2 regions of the Telluria sp. ZB4P34 genome follow, and region 1 is predicted to be linked to the other one. Evidence: predicted binding sites of a transcription regulator. Region 1 holds the regulator's gene; the other holds the start of a gene.

Region 1 (5,452 bases):
GTCGCCGCCTGGGGGCGCACCGGCGCCCGGGAAGCGCACCGCCAGCACGTCGCTGCCGTTGACGGCGCCGGGCAATGGCTTGTCGATGCCGAATCCGGCCTGGCTGACACTGTGCGCATCGAGGCCGGCCAGCCTTGCCGGCGCCGCGGGATCGGGGCCGCCGCTGTCGGTTTCCCAGTCGGCCGCGGCCGCTTGCCGCACCGCGCGGGCGAGCGCCTCCAGCGCATAGCGGCCGGCATCGTCCATCGCGGCCGTCTCCACCTGGCCGGCAAAAGCCCGGTTGGCCCAGATGAACAGGCTGGCCGCGGCCAGCAGCACGCCCAGGCCGACTGTCATGGCCACCAGCAGCTCGGCCACAGTCATGCCCTGTTCTCGGAAACACGGCGCACTGCGGCTCATCGGGCCAGTCCCACATAGCCGGGCGCATCGCCCGTGCCCTGCCAGGCCAGCTTGATGACCGGCAGCGCGCCGGCGTCGCCGTCGCAGCTCCAGCGATAGCGTTTGCTTGCGCCGTCCCAGGGCGAGCCATCGCGGCAGACAACGATGCGTCCGCTCGGAAAATGATCGTGGACCGCCTGGCGCACTTCGTGCAGGTCGAATGCGGCCAGCTGCATCGGCGTGCAGGCCGTGCTGCCGAAGCAGCTCAGCGGGGCGGCGGGCGGCCCGTCGGCCGCATCGTAGGACAGTGCAAGGTAGGGATTGGCGGCGTCGGGCAGCGCCGCCATGGCGAGATTGACCTCCATGCGCGCTGCCAGCGACGCCGCCAGCTGGGCCGCTTCGGACCGCAAGGCCGCCTGCTGGCGGGTGCGCTCGGCGCTCAGCTGCGTCGCGCCAGCGGCGGCGATGCCCACTGCCAGCACGAAAAGCGCTACCAGCACCTCGACCAGCGTAAAACCTTGCCCCCGCACGTGACCTCCCGCGTCAGCTTGAACTAACGGCGGCGCCGGAATCTGGTGGCCCGCCATGGCGAGCTGCAAAGTTATCAGGCGTGCACGGCTCAGCCGTGAGCCGGCTCAATCGTGGCTGGGGAACTGCAAGGCTGGATGCATGGCACTTGCCGCGCGCCTCACTTGCGCGGATGGCCCACTTCGGCCAGCGCGTCCTGGAATTCGGCCAGGTCTTCGAAATTCTTGTAGACGGAGGCGAAGCGGATGTAGGCGATCTTGTCGAGGCGCTTGAGTTCCTGCATCACCAGCTCGCCGACGTAGCCGGTGTCGACCTCGCGGCGGCCGCTGGTCAGGAGCTTTTCCTCGATGGTGGCCACGGCCGTATCGATGGCTTCGGCGGCGACCGGGCGCTTGCGCAAGGCCAGCATCAGGCTGCCGCGCAGCTTGGAGGACGCGAACTCGGTGCGGCTGCCGTTCTTCTTGACGATGATCGGCATCGACAGCTCGATGCGCTCGTAGGTGGTGAAGCGCTTGTCGCACTTCGCGCAGCGCCGGCGCCGGCGGATGGCGTCCCCTTCCTCGGACACGCGGGTGTCGAGGACCTGGGTATCTTCATGCTGGCAGAACGGACATTTCATGGCGCCGGGATGCTTCCTGAAAGGGCCGCGGCATGCATAACAGCGCGCGGCCCCGGGTTGCTTACTTCGCGTAGACCGGGTACTTGTCGGTCAGCTGCTTCACTTCCGCCTTGACGCGCTCGATGGTCGCGGCGTCGTGCGGGTTGTCCAGCACGTCGGCGATCAGGTGCCCCACCTTGACCGCGTCTTCTTCCTTGAAGCCGCGGGTGGTGAAGGCCGGGCTGCCCAGGCGGATGCCCGAGGTGACGAAGGGCTTCTGCGGGTCGTTCGGGATGCCGTTCTTGTTGCAGGTCATGTGTGCCTGGCCCAGGATCGCTTCCGCTTCCTTGCCGGTCAGGCCCTTGGCGCGCAGGTCGACCAGCATCACGTGCGATTCGGTACGGCCCGAGACGATGCGCAGGCCGCGCTCGGTCAGGGTGTTGGCCAGGGCGGCGGCATTCTTGACCACCTGCTTCTGGTATTCCTTGAATTCCGGCGACAGCGCTTCCTTGAAGGCGACGGCCTTGCCAGCGATCACGTGCATCAGCGGACCGCCCTGGATGCCCGGGAAGATCGCGGAATTGATCTGCTTTTCGTACTCGGCCTTCATGAGGATGATGCCGCCGCGCGGGCCGCGCAGCGATTTGTGGGTGGTCGAGGTGACGAAGTCGGCGTGCGGCACCGGGTTCGGGTATTCGCCTGCGGCGATCAGGCCGGCATAGTGGGCCATGTCGACCATGAAATAGGCGCCGACTTCCTTGGCGATGCGGGCAAAGCGTTCGAAGTCGATGCGCAGGGCGAAGGCCGATGCGCCGGCGATGATCATCTTCGGCTTGTGCTCGCGCGCCAGGGCTTCCATGGCGTCGTAGTCGATGTCTTCCTGCTCGGTCAGGCCGTAGGAGACGACGTTGAACCATTTACCCGACATGTTCAGCGCCATGCCGTGGGTCAGGTGGCCGCCTTCGGCCAGCGACATGCCCATGATGGTGTCGCCGGGCTTGAGCATGGCGAAGAACACGCCCTGGTTGGCCTGCGAGCCCGAATTCGGCTGCACGTTGGCGGCTTCGGCGCCGAACAGCTGCTTGAGGCGGTCGATCGCCAGCTGCTCGGCGACGTCGACGTATTCGCAGCCGCCATAGTAGCGCTTGCCCGGATAGCCTTCGGCGTATTTATTGGTGAGCTGCGAGCCCTGCGCTTCCATCACGGCCGGCGACGTGTAGTTTTCGGAAGCGATCAGTTCGATGTGATCCTGCTGGCGAACGTTCTCCTTCTGGATGGCATCCCACAGTTCCGGGTCGATATTGGCGAGCGTATGGTCTTTTGCAAACATGTAAAACTCCAATCGAGAGAAATACCAGGCAACGGGCAGCGTCGGGACGGGCCGGTCCGGCGCTCCGGGGGCCGGCGGGCGTATGGAACAGCCCGATCGGCTCCGCATCGGCGGCGCGACTCACACATGCCAGTTGATGGCTGCCCAGGCGAACGGCGGGTGACATCTCACGTTCCCCGGTGGGTGCCCACCTTTGCCATGCGGCCGACATCGGCGTGGACGCATGGGCTTTCGCCAGTTACGTGAGACATAAATTCGTTCGATTGTATGTGATCCATGCCCCTTAGGGCAAGGAAACTGCTGTCTTCCTTGCAAGCCTGGAGGGGGCACGAGGGGCGCCAGCGGACTTGTGGCCATTTCGGCTACAATTTTCAGCTGCCTCTTCATCCATTCGTTCCCGGGATCCACCATGATCGTCTTCATCACCGGCGCTTCGGCCGGCTTCGGCGCCGCGATGGCGCGCGTTTTCGTCCAGCACGGCCACCGCGCCATCCTCGCCGCCCGCCGTACCGAGCGCCTCGCCGAACTGGCGCGCGAACTGGGCGACAGCGCCCTGCCCGTCACGCTGGACGTCACCAGCCGCGCCTCGATCGAGGCCGCCCTGGCCGGCCTGCCGGCAGGCTGGCGCGATATCGACGTGCTCGTCAATAATGCGGGCCTGGCGCTGAATACCAGGCCGGCCCACGAAGTGCCGCTGGAAGACTGGGACACGATGATCGCCACCAATTGCCAGGGCCTGGTCACGATGACCCGCGCCGTCCTGCCGGGCATGGTGGCGCGCGGTAGCGGCCTGGTCATCAACCTGGGATCGGTGGCCGGCCATTACCCCTACCCGGGCGGCAACGTCTATGGGGCAACCAAGGCGTTCGTGGAACAGTTCACCCTGAACCTGCGCGCCGACCTGGTGGGCACCGGCGTGCGCGCGACCAACCTGGCGCCGGGCCTGTGCGGCGGCACCGAGTTCTCGAACGTGCGCTTCAAGGGCGACGATGCGGCTGCGGCCAAGGTCTACGAAGGCACGACCCCGCTCACGGCAGAGGACATCGCGAATACCGCCTACTGGATTGCCACCCTGCCGCCGCACGTGAACGTGAACAGTATCGAACTGATGCCGACCTGCCAGGGTTTCTCGCCGTTCGCGATCAAGCGCAGCTGACCCCGTAGGGTGGTCGGCTTCGCCGACCGCGCGTTCAGCCAGTGCGTGAACAAGTACCCCACATGGCATTAAACGTTTCTTGAACGCGCGGTCGGCAGAGCCGACCACCCTACAACTGCGTTATTGCGGCTGTGTATCGCGCGCTCGGCAATTGTTAGAAAGTGTTACAGTAATTGGCCTTTCGACCATGTTTCACGTCTACTACTGCGCACCGTAGCCGCCTTCACCGAAGGGCAGGCCCGACCTTTTCCCTCCACTATGTTCGCAAGCGTACATAAGGAGGGTAAAAATCGCGTAAAATGTTTCCTATTTTCATTTAATGGCAGGAAAAATGCCCGCAGCTTTCGACTGGACAGTCAGGGTCTATTACGAAGACACCGACGCCGGTGGCATCGTGTTTTACGCCAACTACCTCAAGTTTTTCGAACGTGCCCGCACCGAATGGCTGCGCGCGGCCGGCATTGGCCAGCAGGTCTTGCTCGACAGCGAAGGCGCGGCCTTCGTGGTCAAGAGCGCCACCCTGGACTACCACGCGCCGGCCCGCCTCGATGACGTGCTGACCATTCGCACCACGGTCGAAAAGCTCGGCCGCGCTTCGGTCCAGTTCGCCCAGCAGGCCTGGAAAGGGGACGTGCTCCTGACCACGGCCAGTGTCAAGGTCGGCTGCGTCGACACCGTCACCATGCGTCCGCGTTCGCTCCCTGATCATGCTGCTGATAAAATGCGCGCCGCATAAGCGCCTGCCACTTTCACAAGATATACGACAACAGACCACACGATGACCGAAACTCCAGACCTTTCGTTGACCGCGCTGATCCTCAACGCCCACCCCCTGGTGCAGTTGATCATGGCCCTGTTGCTGATCCTCTCGATCGTGAGCTGGACCTATATTTTCCGCAAGGCCTTCGCGCTGCGCGCCGCGCGCGCCCAGACCGAAGGATTCGAACGCAGCTTCTGGGCCGGCGGCAACCTGCATACCCTGCACCAGAGCGCCAGCGCCCAGCGCGACCAGAGCGGCCCGCTGGCACGCATCTTCGAATCGGGCATGGGCGAATTCATCAAGGGCAAGCAGGCCGCGCGCGACGCCACCGACATGGGTCCGGTGCTGGACGGCTCGCGCCGCGCGATGCGCGCCGCCTTCCAGCGTGAACTCGACGCCCTCGACATCCACCTGAATTTCCTGGCCTCGGTCGGCTCGGTCTCGCCCTACATCGGCCTGCTCGGCACCGTGTGGGGCATCATGAATTCCTTCCGCGGCCTGGCCAGCGTGGAGCAGGCGACCCTCGCAGTCGTTGCGCCCGGCATCGCCGAGGCGCTGATCGCCACCGCGATCGGCCTGTTCGCGGCGATTCCGGCCGTGGTCGCGTACAACCGCTTCACCCACGACATCGATCGCCTTGCGATCCGCTTCGAGAGCTTCGTGGAAGAATTCTCGAACATCCTGCAGCGCCAGGCGCGCTGA
Region 2 (5,452 bases), on a different contig from region 1:
CCTCAAGCGCCATGGCGGCGCTGCGCGCCCAGATCGGGCGCCTGGCCCGCTCGAACGCGCCGATCTCGATCACCGGCGAATCCGGCAGCGGCAAGGAACTGGCGGCGCGCGAGATCCACGCCCAGAGTTCGCGCGCGAACAAACCCTTCGTGGCGGTGAACTGCGGCGCCATCCCGGAAACCCTGATGGAAGCCGAGTTCTTCGGCTACCGCAAGGGCGCCTTCACCGGCGCCGCCGAAGAGCGCGATGGCTTCTTCCAGGCGGCCAACGGCGGCACCCTGATGCTCGACGAAGTGGCCGACCTGCCGCTGCCGATGCAGGTCAAGCTGCTGCGCGTGATCCAGGAGCGGCGCGTGCGCAAGATCGGCGCGACCAGCGAGGAGCCGGTAGACGTGCGGATCATCAGCGCCACCCACCAGGACCTGGCGAAATGCGTCGAGCAGGGCAGGTTCAGGCAAGACCTGTTCTACCGCCTGAACGTGATCGAGCTGTCGCTGCCGCCGCTGCGCGAACGGATTGACGACCTGGCGCCGCTGGCGGACGCGATCCTGGCGCGGCTGGCGGGGCCGGGCCAGGCTTCCCTCGGTCCGGGCGTGCTCGACACGCTGCGCGCCTATTCATTCCCGGGCAATATCCGCGAACTCGAGAACGTGCTGGAGCGGGCGCTGGCGTTCGCGAACGACGGCGTGATCGAAGTCGGCGACCTGTCGCTGAAGGCGGCGCGGCCGGGCGAGGGTCAGCAGCGCGAGCCGGCCGCGGCCGCCGCGCAGGTTCGGGAGCGGGCGCCGGAAGTGGAACCGCCGTCCGACGTCGTCCAGCAGGCGCCGCCCGGGCCGGCCCCGTTCGGCCCGAACGGCTTGCCCGGCAACCTGCCCGAGTACCTGAGCCAGGTGGAACGCGACATCATCGGGCGCGCCCTGCAGCAGACCGGCTTCAACCGCACCCAGGCCGCCGCGCTGCTGGGGATCAGCGTACGCCAGCTGCGCTACCAGATGCAAAAGCTCGATATCTGCGCGCCGGACGATCTGGCTTGAGAGGGAACGCGATGTCATCATGTTGTCTTTTCGCCAGTGCAAAATCGACAATTTCAATGCATGCGGCATTGCACTGATTACGCATTGTGCAGTCCTTTCGAGCTAGGTTAGCGCTCACTCACCGGATACTGCCCGCCATTCAGGCTATAACGTCTTGTCAAGCCTACGCAGCTAAAAAAAGCGAAAAAATTGGGACGTAATTCGCTTGCCCTGACATGGGTCAGCCACTACAATTAGTCTCATATCAACGTCAAACACTAGATGTAGTGGTACTGAACAAAAAGGCAGTCGGTTCAGGCAAGACGTGAAGCTTGCTCTGCAAGCGACTGATTCATCAGCGATTTTCATTGACCCCGTGTATCTGGCAGCCAGCGAGGCGTTCCGGCTGGCGGGGCATCGCTTTGCTTAAAAACAACCACGGCAGGTCGGCTGCCACTGGAGGCTCAATGCACACAGCACAAGACATTTCGATCAATCCGCACGTCGCCTCGAGCGCATCGCCTACCGCCACGCCGGCGGAGATCGTTGCGCGCGGCGACTACCGTGTCATCCGCCGCAACGGCGCCGTGGTCGCATTCGAGCCGCACAAGATCTCGGTCGCGATGACCAAGGCCTTCCTCGCCGTCGCCGGCGGGCAGGGCGCCGTCTCGGCCCGCATCCGCGAGCTGGTGGAACAGCTGACCAATAACGTGGTGGCCGCGCTGGTGCGCCGCCAGCCGAACGGCGGTACTTTCCACATCGAAGACGTGCAGGACCAGGTCGAACTGTCGCTGATGCGCTCGGGCGAGCATGACGTCGCGCGCGAATACGTGCTGTACCGCGCCAAGCGCATGGAAGAGCGCAAGGCCGCCAAGGAAGCCGCCGGCGGTACCCAGGTCGCCGCGCCGCAGATCAACGTGGTCGACGGCGGCCAGCGCCGCCCGCTGGACATCAACGATGTCCACGCCCTCGTGAACGCCGCCTGCTCGGGCCTGGAAAAGCACGTCGACGCCGACGCGATCGTCGCCGAAACCCTGAAGAACCTGTACGACGGCGTGCCGGTCGAAGAGCTGTACAAGTCGGCCATCCTGGCCGCCCGCGCCCTGATGGAAACCGACCCGGCCTACAGCCAGGTCACCGCGCGCATCCTGCTGCACACCATCCGCAAGGAAGTCTTCGGCCACGAAGTGCCGCAGGCCGGCGCCGCTGCCGAGTACATCACCTACTTCCCGAAATACATCGCCAAGGGCATCGAGAACGAACTGCTGGACGAAGAACTGGGCAAGTTCGACCTCGAGCGCCTGGCGAAAGCCCTGGTTGCCGACCGCGACCTGCAGTTCGGCTACATCGGCCTGCAGACCCTGTACGACCGCTACTTCCTGCACGTGCGCGAAACCCGCATCGAGATGCCGCAGGCCTTCTACATGCGCGTCGCGATGGGCCTGGCCCTGCGCGAAGCCGACCGCGAAGCGCGCGCCATCGAGTTCTACAACCTGCTGTCGTCGTTCGACTTCATGAGCTCGACCCCGACCCTGTTCAACTCGGGTACCCGCCGCTCGCAGCTGTCCTCGTGCTATCTCACCACCGTCGGCGACGACCTGGAAGGCATCTACGACGCCATCAAGGAAAACGCACTGCTGTCGAAATTCGCCGGCGGCCTGGGCAACGACTGGACTCCGGTCCGTGCACTCGGTTCGCGCATCAAGGGCACCAACGGCAAGTCGCAGGGCGTGGTGCCGTTCCTGAAAGTGGTCAACGACACCGCCGTGGCGGTGAACCAGGGCGGCAAGCGCAAGGGCGCCGTCTGCGCCTACCTGGAAACCTGGCACATGGACATCGAGGAATTCCTCGACCTGCGCAAGAACACCGGCGACGACCGCCGCCGCACCCACGACATGAACACCGCGAACTGGATCCCGGACCTGTTCATGAAGCGCGTGATGGAAAAGGGCTACTGGAGCCTGTTCTCGCCGAGCGAGACGCCTGACCTGCACGACAAGGTCGGCAAGGCCTTCGAAGAAGCCTACGTCGGCTACGAAGCCAAGGCCGCGCGCGGCGAAATGACCGTGTACAAGAAGGTCGAAGCGCTCGACCTGTGGCGCAAGATGCTGTCGATGCTGTTCGAGACCGGCCACCCGTGGATCACCTTCAAGGATCCGTGCAACATCCGCTCGCCGCAGCAGCACGTGGGCGTGGTGCACTCCTCGAACCTGTGCACCGAGATCACCCTGAACACCAGCGCCGACGAGATCGCCGTCTGCAACCTGGGCTCGGTGAACCTGCCGCAGCACATGAAGAGCGATGGCCTGGACCACGCCAAGCTGCAGAAGACCATCCGCACCGCGATGCGCATGCTGGACAACGTCATCGACATCAACTACTACGCCGTGGACAAGGCGCGCAATTCGAACATGCGCCACCGCCCGGTGGGCATGGGCATCATGGGTCACCAGGATTGCCTGCACATGATGCGCGTGCCCTTCGCCTCCGACAAGGCCGTTGAATTCGCCGACAAGTCGATGGAAGCCGTCTGCTACTACGCCTACCTGGCCTCGACCGAACTGGCCGAAGAACGCGGCCGCTACGAGTCGTACGAAGGCTCGCTGTGGGACCGCGGCATCCTGCCGCAGGACTCGATCAAGCTGCTGGCGGAAGAGCGCGGCGGCTACCTCGAGCAGGACACCAGCGAGTCGATGGACTGGACCCCGGTGCGCGAGCGCATCAAGCAGTTCGGCATGCGTAACTCGAACTGCGTGGCGATCGCCCCGACCGCGACGATCTCGAACATCATCGGCGTGTCGGCCTGCATCGAGCCGACCTTCCAGAACCTGTACGTGAAGTCGAACCTGTCGGGCGAATTCACCGAGATCAACGCCTACCTGGTGCGCGACCTGAAGGCGCGCGACCTGTGGGACGAAGTGATGATCGCCGACCTGAAGTACTTCGACGGTTCGCTCTCCAAGATCGACCGCGTGCCGCAAGACCTGCGCGACATCTACGCCACCGCCTTCGAACTCGAACCGAAGTGGCTGGTGGAAGCCGCCTCGCGCCGCCAGAAGTGGATCGACCAGGCCCAGTCGCTGAACATCTACATGGCCGGCGCCTCGGGCAAGAAGCTGGATGAAACCTACAAGCTGGCCTGGCTGCGCGGCCTGAAGACCACCTACTACCTGCGCACCATCGCGGCGACGCACATGGAGAAGTCGACCACCCGTACTGGCGCCCTGAACGCGGTGTCGGTCTCGGGCGGCCTGTCGGGCGGCCACGCAGCCCCGGCCGGCGCGCCTGCCGCGGCGAATGCGTCGGCGGCTGCGGTTCCAACTGCAGCGGCAGCAGCGGCCAGCGCGGAGATCGTGGACGGCGCCGCCTGCTACCTGCGTCCGGGCGACGCCGGTTTCGACGAGTGCGAGGCGTGCCAATAAGCTGCCAATAAGCTGCCAATAAGCGCCAATAAGCGACATCGGGTGCGAGCCGGCATGAACGCCGGTTCGCACCGCTGACTTTACTGAACCAATACCACCGATCGTCCGCTACGCGCGGACGCGGTGACGAAAGAAGGAACGACACCATGCTCTCTTGGGACGACGAACCAAGCACCGCACCAGCCCCCCGCGCACCGCAAGCCGCCGGCGAGGCCGCACCTCCGGCCGCCGAAGTGGCCAAGCGCGTCAATGCCGACGACAAGCGCATCATCAACGGCCAGACCGACGTCAACCAGCTGGTGCCGTTCAAGTACAAGTGGGCCTGGGACAAGTACCTGGCCGGCTGCGCCAACCACTGGATGCCGCAGGAAGTGAACATGCAGCGCGACATCGAGCTGTGGAAGAGCCCGAACGGCCTGTCGGAAGACGAGCGCCGCCTGGTCAAGCGCAACCTCGGCTTCTTCACCACCGCCGACTCGCTGGCCGCCAACAACATCGTGCTGGGCACCTACCGCCACATCACGGCGCCGGAATGCCGCCAGTACCTGCTGCGCCAGGCCTTCGAAGAAGCGATCCACACCCACGCCTACCAGTACATCGTCGAATCGCTGGGCCTGGACGAGAAGGAAATCTTCAACGCCTACAACGAGATCGCGTCGATCCACGACAAGGACCAGTTCCTGATCCCCTTCATCAACGTCCTGACCGACCCGGAATTCAAGACCGGCACCCTGGAAGCCGACCAGCAGCTGCTGAAGTCGATCATCGTGTTCGCCTGCCTGATGGAAGGCCTGTTCTTCTACGTCGGCTTCACCCAGATCCTGGCGCTGGGCCGCCAGAACAAGATGACCGGCGCCGCCGAGCAGTACCAGTACATCCTGCGCGACGAGTCGATGCACGTGAACTTCGGCATTGACCTGATCAACACGATCAAGATGGAAAACCCGATGCTGTGGACCCCGGCCTTCCGCGAAGAGCTGAAAGCCCTGTTCCTGCAGGCCGTCGAACTCGAATACC

Evidence for each region. Region 1 encodes NrdR, which represses ribonucleotide reductase genes. Its sites were predicted from a motif close to CACNANATNTNGTG; they were not measured.
Region 2: a site for NrdR is predicted at 1,290-1,303, ahead of AC56KL_RS21285 (ribonucleoside-diphosphate reductase subunit alpha). Genes of this name have one in related genera too.

Annotation. Positions count from the first base shown of each region.
Region 1 covers NZ_JCASIF010000011.1:49,032-54,483, forward strand. The annotation lists gene AC56KL_RS17175 (PilW family protein) at 1-363, opposite strand, end outside; gene pilV (type IV pilus modification protein PilV) at 396-908, opposite strand; gene nrdR (transcriptional regulator NrdR) at 1,067-1,525, opposite strand; gene glyA (serine hydroxymethyltransferase) at 1,587-2,834, opposite strand; ZMP/ZTP riboswitch at 2,970-3,086, opposite strand; gene AC56KL_RS17195 (SDR family oxidoreductase) at 3,244-3,990, shown strand; gene ybgC (tol-pal system-associated acyl-CoA thioesterase) at 4,322-4,726, shown strand; gene tolQ (protein TolQ) at 4,769-5,452, shown strand.
Region 2 covers NZ_JCASIF010000020.1:44,881-50,332, forward strand. The annotation lists gene AC56KL_RS21280 (sigma-54-dependent transcriptional regulator) at 1-1,034, shown strand, start outside; gene AC56KL_RS21285 (ribonucleoside-diphosphate reductase subunit alpha) at 1,481-4,435, shown strand; gene AC56KL_RS21290 (ribonucleotide-diphosphate reductase subunit beta) at 4,582-5,452, shown strand, end outside.